DNA from 4 places in the Micromonospora sp. HM134 genome. Region 1 is predicted to be linked to each of the others. Evidence: riboswitches for the same ligand, from Rfam matches in the RefSeq annotation. Region 1 holds a riboswitch; each other region holds the start of a gene.
The links. Region 1 has a riboswitch for cyclic di-AMP ahead of FJK98_RS00455 (NlpC/P60 family protein). Riboswitches for the same ligand answer to the same signal wherever they lie in the genome.
Positions count from the first base shown of each region.

Region 2: another riboswitch for cyclic di-AMP. It lies ahead of FJK98_RS09755 (C39 family peptidase); the one in region 1 lies ahead of FJK98_RS00455 (NlpC/P60 family protein).
Region 3: another riboswitch for cyclic di-AMP. It lies ahead of FJK98_RS03005 (hypothetical protein); the one in region 1 lies ahead of FJK98_RS00455 (NlpC/P60 family protein).
Region 4: another riboswitch for cyclic di-AMP. It lies ahead of FJK98_RS25045 (hypothetical protein); the one in region 1 lies ahead of FJK98_RS00455 (NlpC/P60 family protein).

Region 1 is NZ_CP041061.1:90,314-93,513, forward strand. It holds gene FJK98_RS00450 (NlpC/P60 family protein) at 14-1,012, shown strand; cyclic di-AMP (ydaO/yuaA leader) riboswitch at 1,168-1,304, shown strand; gene FJK98_RS00455 (NlpC/P60 family protein) at 1,317-2,357, shown strand; gene dcd (dCTP deaminase) at 2,406-2,984, opposite strand; gene FJK98_RS00465 (pyridoxamine 5'-phosphate oxidase family protein) at 3,131-3,200, shown strand, end outside.
Region 2 is NZ_CP041061.1:2,184,277-2,187,476, reverse strand. It holds gene FJK98_RS09760 (CDP-glycerol glycerophosphotransferase family protein) at 1-339, shown strand, start outside; gene FJK98_RS09755 (C39 family peptidase) at 464-1,315, opposite strand; cyclic di-AMP (ydaO/yuaA leader) riboswitch at 1,586-1,730, opposite strand; gene FJK98_RS09750 (hypothetical protein) at 2,208-2,969, opposite strand; gene FJK98_RS09745 (hypothetical protein) at 3,099-3,200, opposite strand, start outside.
Region 3 is NZ_CP041061.1:585,094-588,293, forward strand. It holds gene FJK98_RS03000 (carbonic anhydrase) at 62-766, shown strand; gene FJK98_RS03005 (hypothetical protein) at 905-1,930, opposite strand; cyclic di-AMP (ydaO/yuaA leader) riboswitch at 1,934-2,065, opposite strand; gene FJK98_RS03010 (YibE/F family protein) at 2,232-3,200, opposite strand, start outside.
Region 4 is NZ_CP041061.1:5,802,437-5,805,636, forward strand. It holds gene FJK98_RS25035 (AAA family ATPase) at 1-135, shown strand, start outside; gene FJK98_RS25040 (cation diffusion facilitator family transporter) at 243-1,157, shown strand; cyclic di-AMP (ydaO/yuaA leader) riboswitch at 1,324-1,455, shown strand; gene FJK98_RS25045 (hypothetical protein) at 1,460-2,515, shown strand; gene FJK98_RS25050 (SRPBCC family protein) at 2,584-3,051, opposite strand; gene FJK98_RS25055 (STAS domain-containing protein) at 3,150-3,200, opposite strand, start outside.

The DNA of each region.
Region 1 (3,200 bases):
GCCGGTGGCAACCATGCCCCCTCACCGTCACGCCCAGGGCCAGCCGCACGCACGGCCGGCAGCCCTCCGGCGGGTCGCCCGCCGCCTGCTCACCCTGGTCGCGGCGGTCGCCGTCGGTGCCGGGATGCTCGCCGTGCCGGCCCACGCCGCGCCGTCGCCCGAGGAGATCGAGGCGGCCCTCGACAAGCAGTGGGAGCAGATCGAACCGACCATCGAGAGCCACCACAAAGTCCAGGAGCAGCTGAAGGTCAACCGCAAGAAGGCCGCCGACCTCCAGAAGAAGATCGAGCCGCTGGCCCTGCAGAGCGAACTCGCCCTGGGCCGGGTAGGCGACCTCGCCTCCCGCTACTACAAGTCCGGCCCCTCGCAGGAGCTGAGCGCGCTGCTCACCACCACCAAGCCGGGCACTCTCGCCGCGCAGCTGACCATCCTGGACCGGCTCGCCGCCGAGCAGCGCCGGGAGGTCGAGGCCGTGCTCGTGGTGCGCCGCAAGTACGACGCCGAGAAGCAGAAGCTCGACACGCTGATCGCCGCCGAGGTGAAGCAGGAGAAGGAACTCGCGGCCAAGAAGAAGCAGATCAACGCCGAGATCAAGCGGTTGCAGGCGGCGATGCCGAAGACCACGGTGAAGGTGAACGGCTGCCCCACGATCAACGGTGTGGTCAGCTCCGCCGCCCGGACCGCGATCGCGACCGCCTGCGCGCAGGTCGGTGACCCGTACGTCTGGGGTGCCACCGGGCCGAACTCGTTCGACTGCTCCGGGCTCACCCAGTTCGCGTACAAGGCGGCCGGCATCTCGCTGACCCACTTCACCGGTGCGCAGTGGAACGAGGGCAAGGCCATCCCGCGCTCCGAGGCCCGCCCCGGCGACCTGGTGTTCTTCTTCAGCGACCTGCACCACGTCGGGCTCTACCTGGGCAACGACATGATGGTGCACGCGCCCCGGACCGGTAAGCCGGTCCAGGTGACCAGCATCAACTACATGCCGGTGGCCGGCTTCCGCCGACCCTGACCAGCGCATACGCCAACCCCCGGCCCGATGGGCCGGGGGTTGCGTGTTTTCCGGTCACGTAGTGTGCCGGCCCGGCGGGTTGCGGATCGATAACGACCGTCTCTACTCTGGTCAATCGTCGGTCGGCACCAGGTCCGCCCCACCCGGGGTGGCGTCGACCGGCACCGCCGAGTCGCCTCCGGGCGAGCCGGGGACCCAGGTACGCCGGGGTGAATCCGCGACCACCGCGGTAGGGCGCTCCCTTCCCGCCCGAACCCGTCAGCTAACCCGGTAGGCGGTCGAGGAAGAAGGAGCCCGGAGCCCGGTGGCACACCATGCCCCGCGGCCACCGTCGCACCGGACGACCCAGGTCGCCCGGAACACGACGGTGCCGCGCCCACGCTGGTCCCGCTTCACCACCACCCTCGCCACCCTGGCCGCTGCCGCTGTCGTGTTGACCGGTGGCCCCACGGCGGCGCACGCCGACCCCTCGGTCGCCGAGATCGAACGGCAGATCGACCAGGACTGGAACAAGCTCGAACCACTCATCGAACAGCACAACGCCACCCGCACCGACCTCGCCGCCAAGCGCCGGCAGGCCGACGCGCTCGGTAAGCGCATCGCCCCCCTGCAACGCCGCGTCGACCAGGCGATGAACCAGGTCAGCGGCCTCGCCGTGCAGGCGTACAAGGGCGAGAACGTGTCCACCGTCAACGCCCTGCTGGGCAGCCGCAGCCCGAGCCAGGTGGTCGAGCAGCTGGGGCTGCTGGACCGGTTCGCCAGCCGCCAGCAGCGCGAGGTGCGGGAGGTCGCCCAACTACGCGACGAACTCGCCGCGACCAAGGCGCCGCTGGACGAGATGGTCGCCCAGCTCACCCGTACCGAAGCGCAGCTCGCGGCCCGCAAGAAGCAGATCAACACCGAGATCGACAGGTTGCAGAAACTGCGGCTGAAGGTCTACGGCAACGGCGGCGGTGGCAAGCTGCGCCCGGCCCCGTGCCCCGCCGGCTACCCCGGTGGTCCGGCCGGTACGGCGGTCAAGTTCGCCTGCGCCCAGATCGGCAAGCTGTACGTGTGGGGCGCGGCCGGCCCGGACAACTACGACTGTTCCGGGCTGACCATGGCGGCCTGGGCGAAGGCCGGGGTGTCGTTGCCGCACAACGCCCGGCAGCAGCGCCAGGTCACCGACCGGGTTAGCCGGGCCGACCTGCGCCCCGGCGACCTGGTCTTCTACTACTCCGACCTGCACCACGTCGGGATGTACGTCGGGGACGGCTGGGTCGTGCACGCGTCCCAGGCCGGCAAGCCGATCACGATGAAGCGGGTCGACGACGGACCGGTCAACAGCTACGGCCGGCCCGGCTGAGCCACCGCGTCCGGGCCCCGGCCAGGGGCCCGGACGCGGCACGCCACGTCAGCGGATGGGCCAGGTACGCCAGTTCTGCCAGGAGCGGCTGGGGGTCGGCCCCCGCTGGCCCTGGTAGCGCGACCCGTACACGGCGGAGCCGTACGGGTGCTCGGCCGGCGAGGAGAGCCGGAAGATGCAGAGCTGACCGATCTTCATGCCCGGCCAGAGGGTGATCGGCAGGTTGGCCACGTTCGACAGCTCCAGCGTGACGTGGCCGGAGAAGCCCGGGTCGATGAAACCGGCGGTCGAGTGGGTGAGCAGTCCCAGCCGGCCCAGGCTCGACTTGCCCTCCAACCGGCCGGCGAGTTGGTCGCCGAGCGAGATGACCTCAAGCGTGGAGGCGAGCACGAACTCGCCCGGGTGCAGCACGAACGGCTCGCCCGCCGGCACCTCGACCATCGACGTCAGGTCGTCCTGCTGCACCGCCGGGTCGATGTGGGTGTAGAGGTGGTTGTTGAACACCCGGAACAGCTTGTCGAGGCGCACGTCGATGCTGGACGGCTGCACCAGACTCGGCTCGAACGGCTCCAGCGCCAGCGCGCCCGCCTTGATCTCGGAGACGAGGTCCCGGTCGGAGAGCAGCATCGGGACACCATATCCAGCGCCCCGGCCGGACCCGCCCACCGGGCCGCCCCACCGGCCGGCGTCGTCGCCGCCTCCGAGGCGTACGTCGGGCCGTTCGACCTGCGTGTCGGACTGTCTTTCGAACGCCTGTTCGATAGAATGACGGCATGGCATCCTGGTCCGCATTCGCCGCCGACGAGCCCCGACTCGCCGACGGGATCCGCCTTCTTCTCCAGC
Region 2 (3,200 bases), 2.1 Mb from region 1:
GACGTCTCCGGGGTCATCTCCGACTACCTCTACTCGGGCAAGCCGTACGCGGTGACCGACCTGGGCGTCGACGGCGACGAGTTCCTGGACCGGTTCCCGCTGGCCCGCTCCGGTTACGTGCTGCGCCGGGACATGGCCAACCTCGACGAGGTGCTGACCGGTCTGCTGGACACCGATCCGCTGGCGGCGGCCCGGTGGGACACCCGCCGCCGCTACCTGGGCGACTTCCCCGCCGACGCGTACGCCGACGGTTTCCTCGACGCCGCCCGCCGGGAGCTGGAGCCGGCCTGGACCCCGCCGACGCCCCGGGGCGCGACGGTCTTCTCCCCCCGGGCCTGACCCGGCGGCGGTCGATGCGGTGGGGCCGATGTTGCGGTATCCGACTCCGCTGTATCGGGCCCCATGACGCGCGCCGCCCCGGCCACCCGTGATCGGGGCGGCCGGGGCGGGTGGGGTGGGTCGGTCAGGCGGAGTAGCCCCGGGTGGCGATCCAGTTCGCCAGGGTGGTCACACTGACCCAGTAGGCCGGCAGGGACGGGTCGGCCGAGTCGGCGATCCGCACGGTACGGCCGTTGTCCCGGTAGCCCACGGCGGCGACGTAGTGGCCGCCGGGGAAGGAGTGCCAGCCGCCGTCGAGGTCGGTGGCGTCCCCGGCCACGTTCGCGACCACGGCCCGCTGGTCGGTGACCGCCGCGACCACGTCGGCCCGCAGCCGCTCGACCTGCGCGTCGCTCGGGGTACCGGCGAACATCCGGGTCCGGTACGGGTCGCCCTTGACCACGGCGTTGAGCACCCGGGTGGTGTCCTCGGCCGAGTTGGTGCCCATCTCGGTGGTGCCCAACGCGGCGGCGAGGTCGTCCTGGCCGCGCTCGATGCCGGCCGCGCTGAGCGCGTTGCGCACCGCCGCCGGGCCGCAGTAGTAGTAGGTGATCTGGGCCTGGTAGTCGTAGCGCAGGACCTTCGACGACGGCGGCTTCGGGGCCGCCTTGCGGGTCAGGTCCGGGTCGGCGGTGGCCCGGGCCTTGGCCCGGGTGACGCGCGGCGACGGGGTGGGGCTCGCCGACGGGCTGGTCGAGGGAGTGGCCGACGGGCTGGCCGGCGCGGGGGTGGCCACCCGGGCCTGGGCGCGGCTGGCGACGTCGTCGAGGCGGGGGGCGGTCTCGGTCACGGCGGTGGCGCGCTGCTGTTCGGTCGGGGCGTCGTCGACCCCGGCGGCCAGGGCGGTGCCGCCGGCGGCCAGGACGAGGACCGCCGCCGAGCCGACGACCATCCGGTACGGGCGCTGGGCGCCCAGTCGGCGGAGCTGTCGCTTCATGTGGTGTTTCACGGGGTGTTCCTCCACGGGGCGAGGCGGCCGGGCACGCCGGACCGGCACGCGGCGGGTACGCCACGCGCGGATCGGGTGTTCAGCCGCTCGTTCGGCAGGGACCGCCCGACGGGAGCCGGACGGATCGGCGGTCGCCCGAACGGGGTCGGGCGGCGGGGTGGACGGCCGGTCAGCGCGTCAGGCGCGACGCTCCGGCGGCACCCCGGCACCGAGGTGGAGGGATTACCGAGGGGGTGGGGTCATGCTGCACGAGGATGGAACTCCTTCCGCTGCCGCCGACCGGGTTAGCTGACGGATTCGGGCGGGAAGATCGCCCTACCCCGGGCCGTGGCCCGGAGATTCACCCCAGGTGGTGCACATGGGTCCCCGGTTCGTGACTCGCACGATTGAGCGGGTCGGCGCGGCGTCGCCTCCTGCGATCGGAAACCGCACCGGACCGCAGCGACACTACTGGTCGCCCTTCCCTCCCGCCAAGCCCTGTGACCTGCGCAAACATCGTCGGGCTGACTTCTTTCCGGGGCACTCGGGCAGCGAGGGCCAGCCCCGGGGACGAAGCTTCGTCGGACCCCGGCGGGGCGACAACCGGACGACCCGACCACAACCTCCGATGATCATCGGGGTCGATGTGACCGCCTGTGACCGACTGTCCGATTCCCCCGTGCCGTGACGCCCCCCACACCGGGCTGAATAACAATTCGACCCCCGGCCCGCGCGGCCCTGGGCCCGGGGCAGGACCACCGCCCGCAACGGGGTCGAAGTCGCGGGGTCAACGCGAGGCGGACACCGCCACTTACGCGTCATTGTGTCGATCATCCCGGGCCGGGGCAGGCCCAGCGGGATCCGAGCCTCGTGAGGCCCGGGAGCGGCGGTCCCGGGGTGGTCAGCCGACCCGGGCCGGGTGCCAGCGGGTGGCCGGGGTCGGGCGGGTCGCCGCCGACGTCGCGGTACGGGGCAGCGGCACCCGGCCCGGCCGCACCCGCTGCGTCGCCGCGTACGCCTCGGCGGCCAGGGACCGGGCGGCCTCGGCGGCCAGCTCGGCGTCCCGCCACGCGACGCGTTCCCGCCAGGCCGCCGCCCGGTACGCCGCACGCCGGTCCTCCCGGATTGCGCGGGCGAGCATCACCTCGTGCTCGACGGGGTGCCGGCGCGGGTCCCAGCCGTCGCGGTGCGCGAAGACGTCCCGCAGCCGTTCCACCGACAGCTCGCCCCGCCAGTGCGCCGCCACCGCCTCCTGGTGCAGCCACCGCTCCCGGCCCGCGTACTCGGCCGGCGTCCGGGGGGTACGCGGGCTGGGCAGCGCCCCCGCGCCGGTGAACCGCCGGGCCGCCGTCTCCGCCTCGTCGTACTCCTGCCAGGCCCGGTCGAGGGTGTCCTGGGCGGCCAGCCAGGCGGCCCGGTGACGGCGGGCGGTCTGGGCGGCCCCGGCGGCGGCGACGGCCACCTCTTCGGCGTAGCGGCGCAGGTCGGCGACCGGGGGTGGGGCGTCCGGCGGCGGCACGACGGCGGTCACGTCGGTCGCCTGGTCCCGCTCGGGGCGGGCGACCAGGACGGCGAGGCCGGTCAGCGCGAGGACGAGCAGCAGGGACCAGATCGCGGTGGCGGTCGGCACCCCGGTCAGGAACTGGGAGAGCACGGTGTTCACGGGTCGGCACCTCGCGGGCGGAATGTGGCGGGTCGGGGCCGTACCGGGGCGGGACCGTTGTGGGCAGCGTCCGGCCGGTACGGGGACGAGATCGTGGCTGTGGTGGTGGGGCGGGTGGCCCCGCAGGGTTCAGCCCGCCGGGGGCGCCCGGGGCCCGACGGCGGCGGGCACCCGACCGCCCGGTGTCACCAGGGTGGCGGCCGGCAGCTCCCGTGCCGCACCGGCCGGCGC
Region 3 (3,200 bases), 490 kb from region 1:
ACACGGCCGTCGTCGCCGCCGGCCGGCGTGACCAGGTGCGATTCCGGACCGAGGTGAGGCAATGGCCCCGATCACTCCGACCCAGGCGCTGGCCGAGTTGCAGGCCGGCAACCGGCGTTTCGTCGCCGGGGCACCCCGCCATCCCAACCAGGACGCCGGGCACCGCACCGCCGTCGCCGACGGCCAGCATCCCTTCGCCGTCATCGTCGGCTGCTCCGACTCCCGGCTCGCCGCCGAGATCATCTTTGACCGGGGTCTCGGTGACCTCTTCGTGGTCCGGACCGCCGGGCACACCGCCGGGCCCGAGGTGCTCGGCAGCGTCGAGTACGCGGTGACGGTGCTCGGCACCCCGCTGGTGGTGGTCCTCGGGCACGACTCCTGCGGTGCCGTGCAGGCGGCCCGGGACACGGCCCGTACCGGCACCCAGCCCCCGGGGCACCTCTACTCGGTCGTCGCCGCCGTCGGGCCGAGCCTGCGTCGCGCGGCCCAGCAGGGGGTGCACGACATCGACGGGATCGTCGACATCCACATCGCGCAGACCGTCGAGGTGCTGCTCGGCAACTCCCCGGTGATCGCCGCCGAGGTGGCGGCCGGCCGGTGCGCGGTGGTCGGCATGTCCTACCGGCTCGCCGCCGGTGAGGTCCACCAGGTGGCCCCGGCCGAGGAACCCACCGCCCAGGCGTCCGCCGTCGCGGTGCCCGGGCCCGCCGCGCCGACGGGTGTCGACCCCGCCCCGGCGGGCGAGCCGGCGGCCGTCCCCGGCTGAGCCGCCCCACGCACGACGAAGGCCGCCCGGTCCAGCCGGGCGGCCTTCGTCGTCGCTCGCTGACCCCACTGGGGTCGATGATGCGGATCCGGGACGCCGGACACCGCATCATCGGCCCCGATGAGGCTGATCACCCCGCTACAGCAGAGACACGTGCACGTGGTCGGTGTGGTTGGACGGCCCCGAGTACGAACTCCAGCCGTTGGCCGGGAACCAGATCTGCCGGTTCCAGATCACGTAGTAGATGCCCAGCCGGTCCGAGTTGCGGATCAGGAACGCGGCGAGGTTGTTGCCGTACATCCGGGTGTCGTTGTTGTGCCACGGGCTGAACCCGCTCTTCTGCAACGACCAGTCGCACGCCTTGCCCTTGGGGTGCTCCCACGGCCCACCGGGGCGGTAGCAGCCGACGAACCGGTTGAAGCCGGCCCGCTTGACCTCCTTGTACATGTGCAGCGTGCGCGGCGTGACGCAGCCGGACGTGGTCGGGTCGTTCTCGCTGCACGACTCGCCGCGCCACTCGCCGTTGGCGGTCTGGCCGGGGGCGATGCGGGCCACCGGGGACGTCGCGTCGACCAGGCCACCGGTGAAGCCCCGGCCGCCGACGAGGGCCAGCGCCTTGTCGGCCTCGGTCTTCTTCTTGGCCATCAGGTTGGTCTGCTTCTGCTGCTCGCGTACCTCGGCGTCGAGGGCGAGCTTGGCGTTCTCGGCCCGGCTCTTGGCCTCGTTGACCTCGGCCAGCTTGCCGGCGTTGACCATGTTCAGCTCGTCCAGGGCGGCGGCCCGGCGGACGAAGGCGTCCGGCGCGTCGCTCTCCAGCAGCGCGGCGACCGCGCCGACCCGACCCGTCCGGTACGACTGGGCGGCGATCTCGGTGACCTGGGGGGCCAGCGCGGCCAGTTCCTGCTCCGCCTTCTCCACCTCGATGGCGAGCTGGAGCTGACGCTTCTTGGACTTCTCCAGCCGGTTCTTCGCCGCCGAGTACTCCCGGTTGGTGGCCTCGATGACGTCGGTGAGGAGCTTCGGCTCGTCGTCCTCCTCGTGCCCCGAGGGGGTGGGCGCGTTGGGCGCGGCCGTCGCGGGGGCGGCGGCCGGTCCGGCGACGATCGCCAGGGCGGCGAGTACGGCCACTGCCGGCGTCAGCCAGCGGCGTAGGGGTGCCGTCACAGTTTTCCCTTCCGTCGACCGCCGACCGGGTTAGCTGACGGGTTCGGGACGGAAGTGGCCCCTACCGCTGGCGCGGATTCACCCCGGGTGCTCGGTTCCCCGGCTCGCCGTACGGCGATTGGGCGGTGGCACCGCTGGCGCCGGTGGGCGCCTTCGGCGGTGACCGGCAGCGAGGTTACCCGAGAGTCGTACCGGGGATCTACGCCCGCAACCCGACCAAATGCGTATTTTCCCGATAGCGAGGGGTAATCAGTGACGCGGCCGACAGCCGCGACCTCGCCTCCGGTCACGCAGCGCAGTGTCACCATGCGGCGTCCGTGCTCCTTTCCGGGTCTGGCCACCGTGCGGGGGCCGGGGTGGACGGTTCACCGTGCCGGGGCGCGCTCAACGCCTCCAGCGCCTCGGCACGGTCGGGGGCGGGACGTGGGGTGGGCGGCGGTCCGACCGTACCGGCGTCGGCCGGCCCCCGCCCGGCGGTCACCACCAGCGCGGCCAACCCCGTGGTCAGCGGCACCGCCGCCACCAGCCCGAGGGTCGCCACCGCGCTGCGGACGATCTCCTGGGCCAGGAACTCGCTGGTGAGGATCTGGCCCACCGGGCGGCTGTCGGCGGTGAGCAGGAGCAGCAGCGGCAGCGACGCGCCCGCGTACGCCAGCACGATCGTGTTGACCGTGGACGCGATGTGCGCCCGGCCGACCCGGGTGGCCGCCCGGTAGAGCTGCAACCGGGACAGCCCCGGGTTGGCGTGCGCCAGTTCGGTGACGGTGGCCGACTGGGTGACCGTGACGTCGTCCAGGACCCCGAGCGACCCGATGATGATCCCGGCCAGCAGCAGGCCGTGCAGGTCCACGTCGCGTTGGTACATCGACAGCGTGGTGGCCTCCTCGCTGCCGTACCCGGTCAGGTGGGTGGCGGCGGTGGCCAGCGTGCCCAGGACGCCGGTCAGCACCAGGCTGCCCAGCGTGCCCAGCACCGCCACCGAGGTCTGCGCGGTGATCCCGTGGGTCAGGTACAGCACCACGAACATGATCAGCGCGGCGCCGGTGACCGCGATCGGCAGCGGCGCGCCCCCGGCGGAGATGCCCGGCACCACGAAGGTCAGCAGGATGGCGAAGCTGGCCCCGAGGCCGGCCAGGGCGGCCAGCCCGCGCAACCGGCCGAACGCCACGATCGCCGCCGCGAACAGGGCGACCAGCCAGAGCAGCGGCATGCCCCGCTGGTGCTCGGCGATGTGGTAGCTGCTCACCGACGGATCGCTCGGGTCGGCCAA
Region 4 (3,200 bases), 1.9 Mb from region 1:
GGCATGGAGTACGACGGGGTGGTGCTGGTCTGCCCCGGCGAGATCCGGGCCGATCCGGGCTCCGGGGTACGGACGCTCTACGTGGCGTTGTCCCGGGCGACCCAGCGCCTCACCACCGTCGAACCGACCGGCTGACCGACCGGCACCCGGCCTACCTGGCCGAACGTCCGACCGTCACTTGCATACATAGCGATGTGAGCATAGATTGGATCCGGTCCGCAGCGGCGACGGAAGGTGTGGACGTGGGCGCAGGTCATGACCACAGCGCGACGGTGAGCAACGCCGCGCACCGGCACCGGGGTCGGCTCTGGGCGGCGTTCGGGCTGCTCACCGTACTCATGGTGGTCGAGGCGGTCGCCGCCTTCGGCACCGGTTCACTGGCCCTGCTCTCCGACGCCGGGCACATGTTCACCGACGTGCTCGGCATCGGGATGGCCCTGGCCGCGATCACCGCCACCCGGCGGGCCGCACGGGACCCGCAGCGCACCTTCGGCCTCTACCGGCTGGAGGTGCTCGCCGCCCTGGCCAACGCCGTCCTGCTCAGCGGGGTCGCGGTCTACGTGCTGATCGAGGCGGTCCGCCGGTTCGGCGAGCCACCCGAGGTGCTGGCCGGCCCGATGCTGGTGGTGGCGGTGCTCGGCCTGCTCGCCAACATCGTCGCGTTCGGCCTGCTGCGGGAGGGCGCCCAGGAGAGCATCAACCTGCGCGGGGCGTACCTGGAGGTGCTGGGCGACCTGCTCGGCTCGATCGGCGTGATCGTGGCGGCGCTGCTGATCGCCGGCACCGGCTGGTGGTGGGCCGACCCGCTGGTCGCCGTGGCGATCGGCGTGTTCATCCTGCCCCGCACCTGGCGGCTCGGCCGGGCGGCGGTACGCATCCTGGTGCAGGCCGCCCCGGAGCACCTGCCGGTGACCGCCGTGCACGACCGGCTGACCGCCGTGCCCGGTGTCGCCGAGGTGCACGACCTGCACGTCTGGACGCTCACCTCGGGCATGGACGTCGCCTCGGCCCACCTCACCCTGGCCGGTGACGCCGAGGTCGGCACGGTGCTGGCGGCTGCCCGGGGCGCCCTGCGGGAGGACTTCCACATCGAGCACGCCACCCTCCAGGTCGAGCCCGGGGCGACCCCCGGTGCCTGCGGCCCCGCCCACTGGTGACCCCCACCCCGGCCCGGACGGTCAGCCACTGCGGGTACTCCCGCACAGAGATCATGGGAATTTGCGCCGTTTGCACCTTTTAAGGGTATTCACTCTCGTACCCTCAGTCACGAGGTAGGCAGGTGTCACACGCGTACCGGTAGGCTCGGCCCCGGCCTCCGCCAGGCGGAGGCCGCCGCCTAATCGCCCGCCCGGGCGAACCGGGGAACCACGTTCCTGGGGTGCATCCGCGTCAGCGGTAGGGATCTTCCGTCCCGAACCCGTCAGCTAACCCGGTCGGCGGCTGACGGAAGGACATCCGCATGCACGTACGCACCACCACGCGGCTGCTGGCCGCGGTCGTCACGGCGCTGGCCCTGGGCGTGTCGGCCGCACCGTTCACCCCGGCCGTCGCCGCGCCCACCACCCGGCTCGCCGCCCCCGGCGACGACGAGGGCGGCACCCCGGCGCTGCGCGACCAGCTCGACGCGGCCAGCAAGGGCTGGCTGGAGGCCAAGGCCGCCCTGGAGCGTTCCACCAAGCGCCAGCAGGAACTCGACGGGCAGCTCAAGACCATCGAGTCGCAGTTGGTCACGCAGACCGCCAAGGTCGGCGAGATCGCCGGCGCGGCCTACCGCACCGGCCGGCTCGGACCGATGTCCGCCCTGCTCAACAGCAACACCCCGAGCGGCTTCCTGGACCGCGCGGCAGCGCTGGAGACGGTCGCCACCCGGGAGGACCAGGAACTGCGCACGATGATCGAGACCCGGGACCAGGCCACCCGGACCCGGGCCGCGGTCAGCCGGGAGATCACCGAACAGCGCAAGCAGGTCGCCACCATGGGCAAGCGCAAGGAGCAGGCCGAACGGGCGTTGGCGGTGGCCGCCGCCGACAAGCCGGCCCCCACCTCCCGCGACTCCGGCAGCTCGGACGGCACCTCCACCAGCAACGCCAAGGGGGCACCCCGCAACTCCGACGGCTCCTGGCCGTCCGAGTCGTGCAGCGTCAACGACCCGACGCCGGCCAACGGCTGCATCACCCCGCGTACGCTCAATGCCCTGAACCAGGCCAAGGCGGCCGGATTCACCAGGTACGTCTCCTGCTACCGGCCCAGCGGTTCCGGGGAACACCCCAAGGGCCGGGCGTGCGACTTCGCCGCCCAGAAGAACGGCTTCGGCGGGGTGGCCAGTGGCGGCGACCGGACGTACGGCAACAACCTCGCCGCGTACTTCATCCGCAACGCCGACCGGCTCGGCGTGCTCTACGTGATCTGGTTCAAGCGGATCTGGCTGCCGAGCAGCGGGTGGAAGGCGTACAGCGGGGGCAACGGGGACCCGTCCAGCGACCACACCAACCACGTGCACCTGTCGATGATCTGAGCCCGCCCGGTGGCCCGTCAGACCCGGGCGGGCCACCGACGCGAGCGTCAGGCGGGTCCCGGTGGTGGTCAACCGGCGGCGGGCGGGTCGCCGGCCCGGCCGTCCAGGACCGCGCCGAGGCGGCTGGCCAGCCCCAGGTGGGCGGCGCGGGCCTGCCGGAAGGCGTAGCCGAACAGCGGCGCCGGTGCGGCGAGGGTGATCTCCACGTCGATCCGCAGCAGGTCACCCTCCATCCGCAGCCGGGTGTGGTTGCGTACGGTGGTGCCGGGCTGCTGGCGGGCCACCGTCACGATCTCGTCGTCGCCGGCCAGCAGGACGTCGGCCTGGTAGGTGACGGGGAACCGCAGCGGCCCCAGCTCCAGCCGGTCGGTGATCGCGTAGCTGGCCAGGGCACCCGGCCGGGCGGGCAGCCGGCGCACCCGGACGATCAGCGGATGCAGCTCCTCCTGCCGGGACAGGTCGCTCAGCAGCGCCATCGCGTCCGCCGGTGAGCAGCGCGCCTGCACCGTGTAGCTGAAGCTCTCCCGCCGGACCACCGGGCCTCCTGACCGTCGTCGGTCGCACGATCGTGCCGCACCGGGGACGGACTGGCAACGTCCCTGGCCGGACGGCACGGAAGCCGACGGTGACCCGGTCAGGCGCCGGGCAGCACCTCCGGGGTGGCGGCACCGGCGAAGTACGGCTC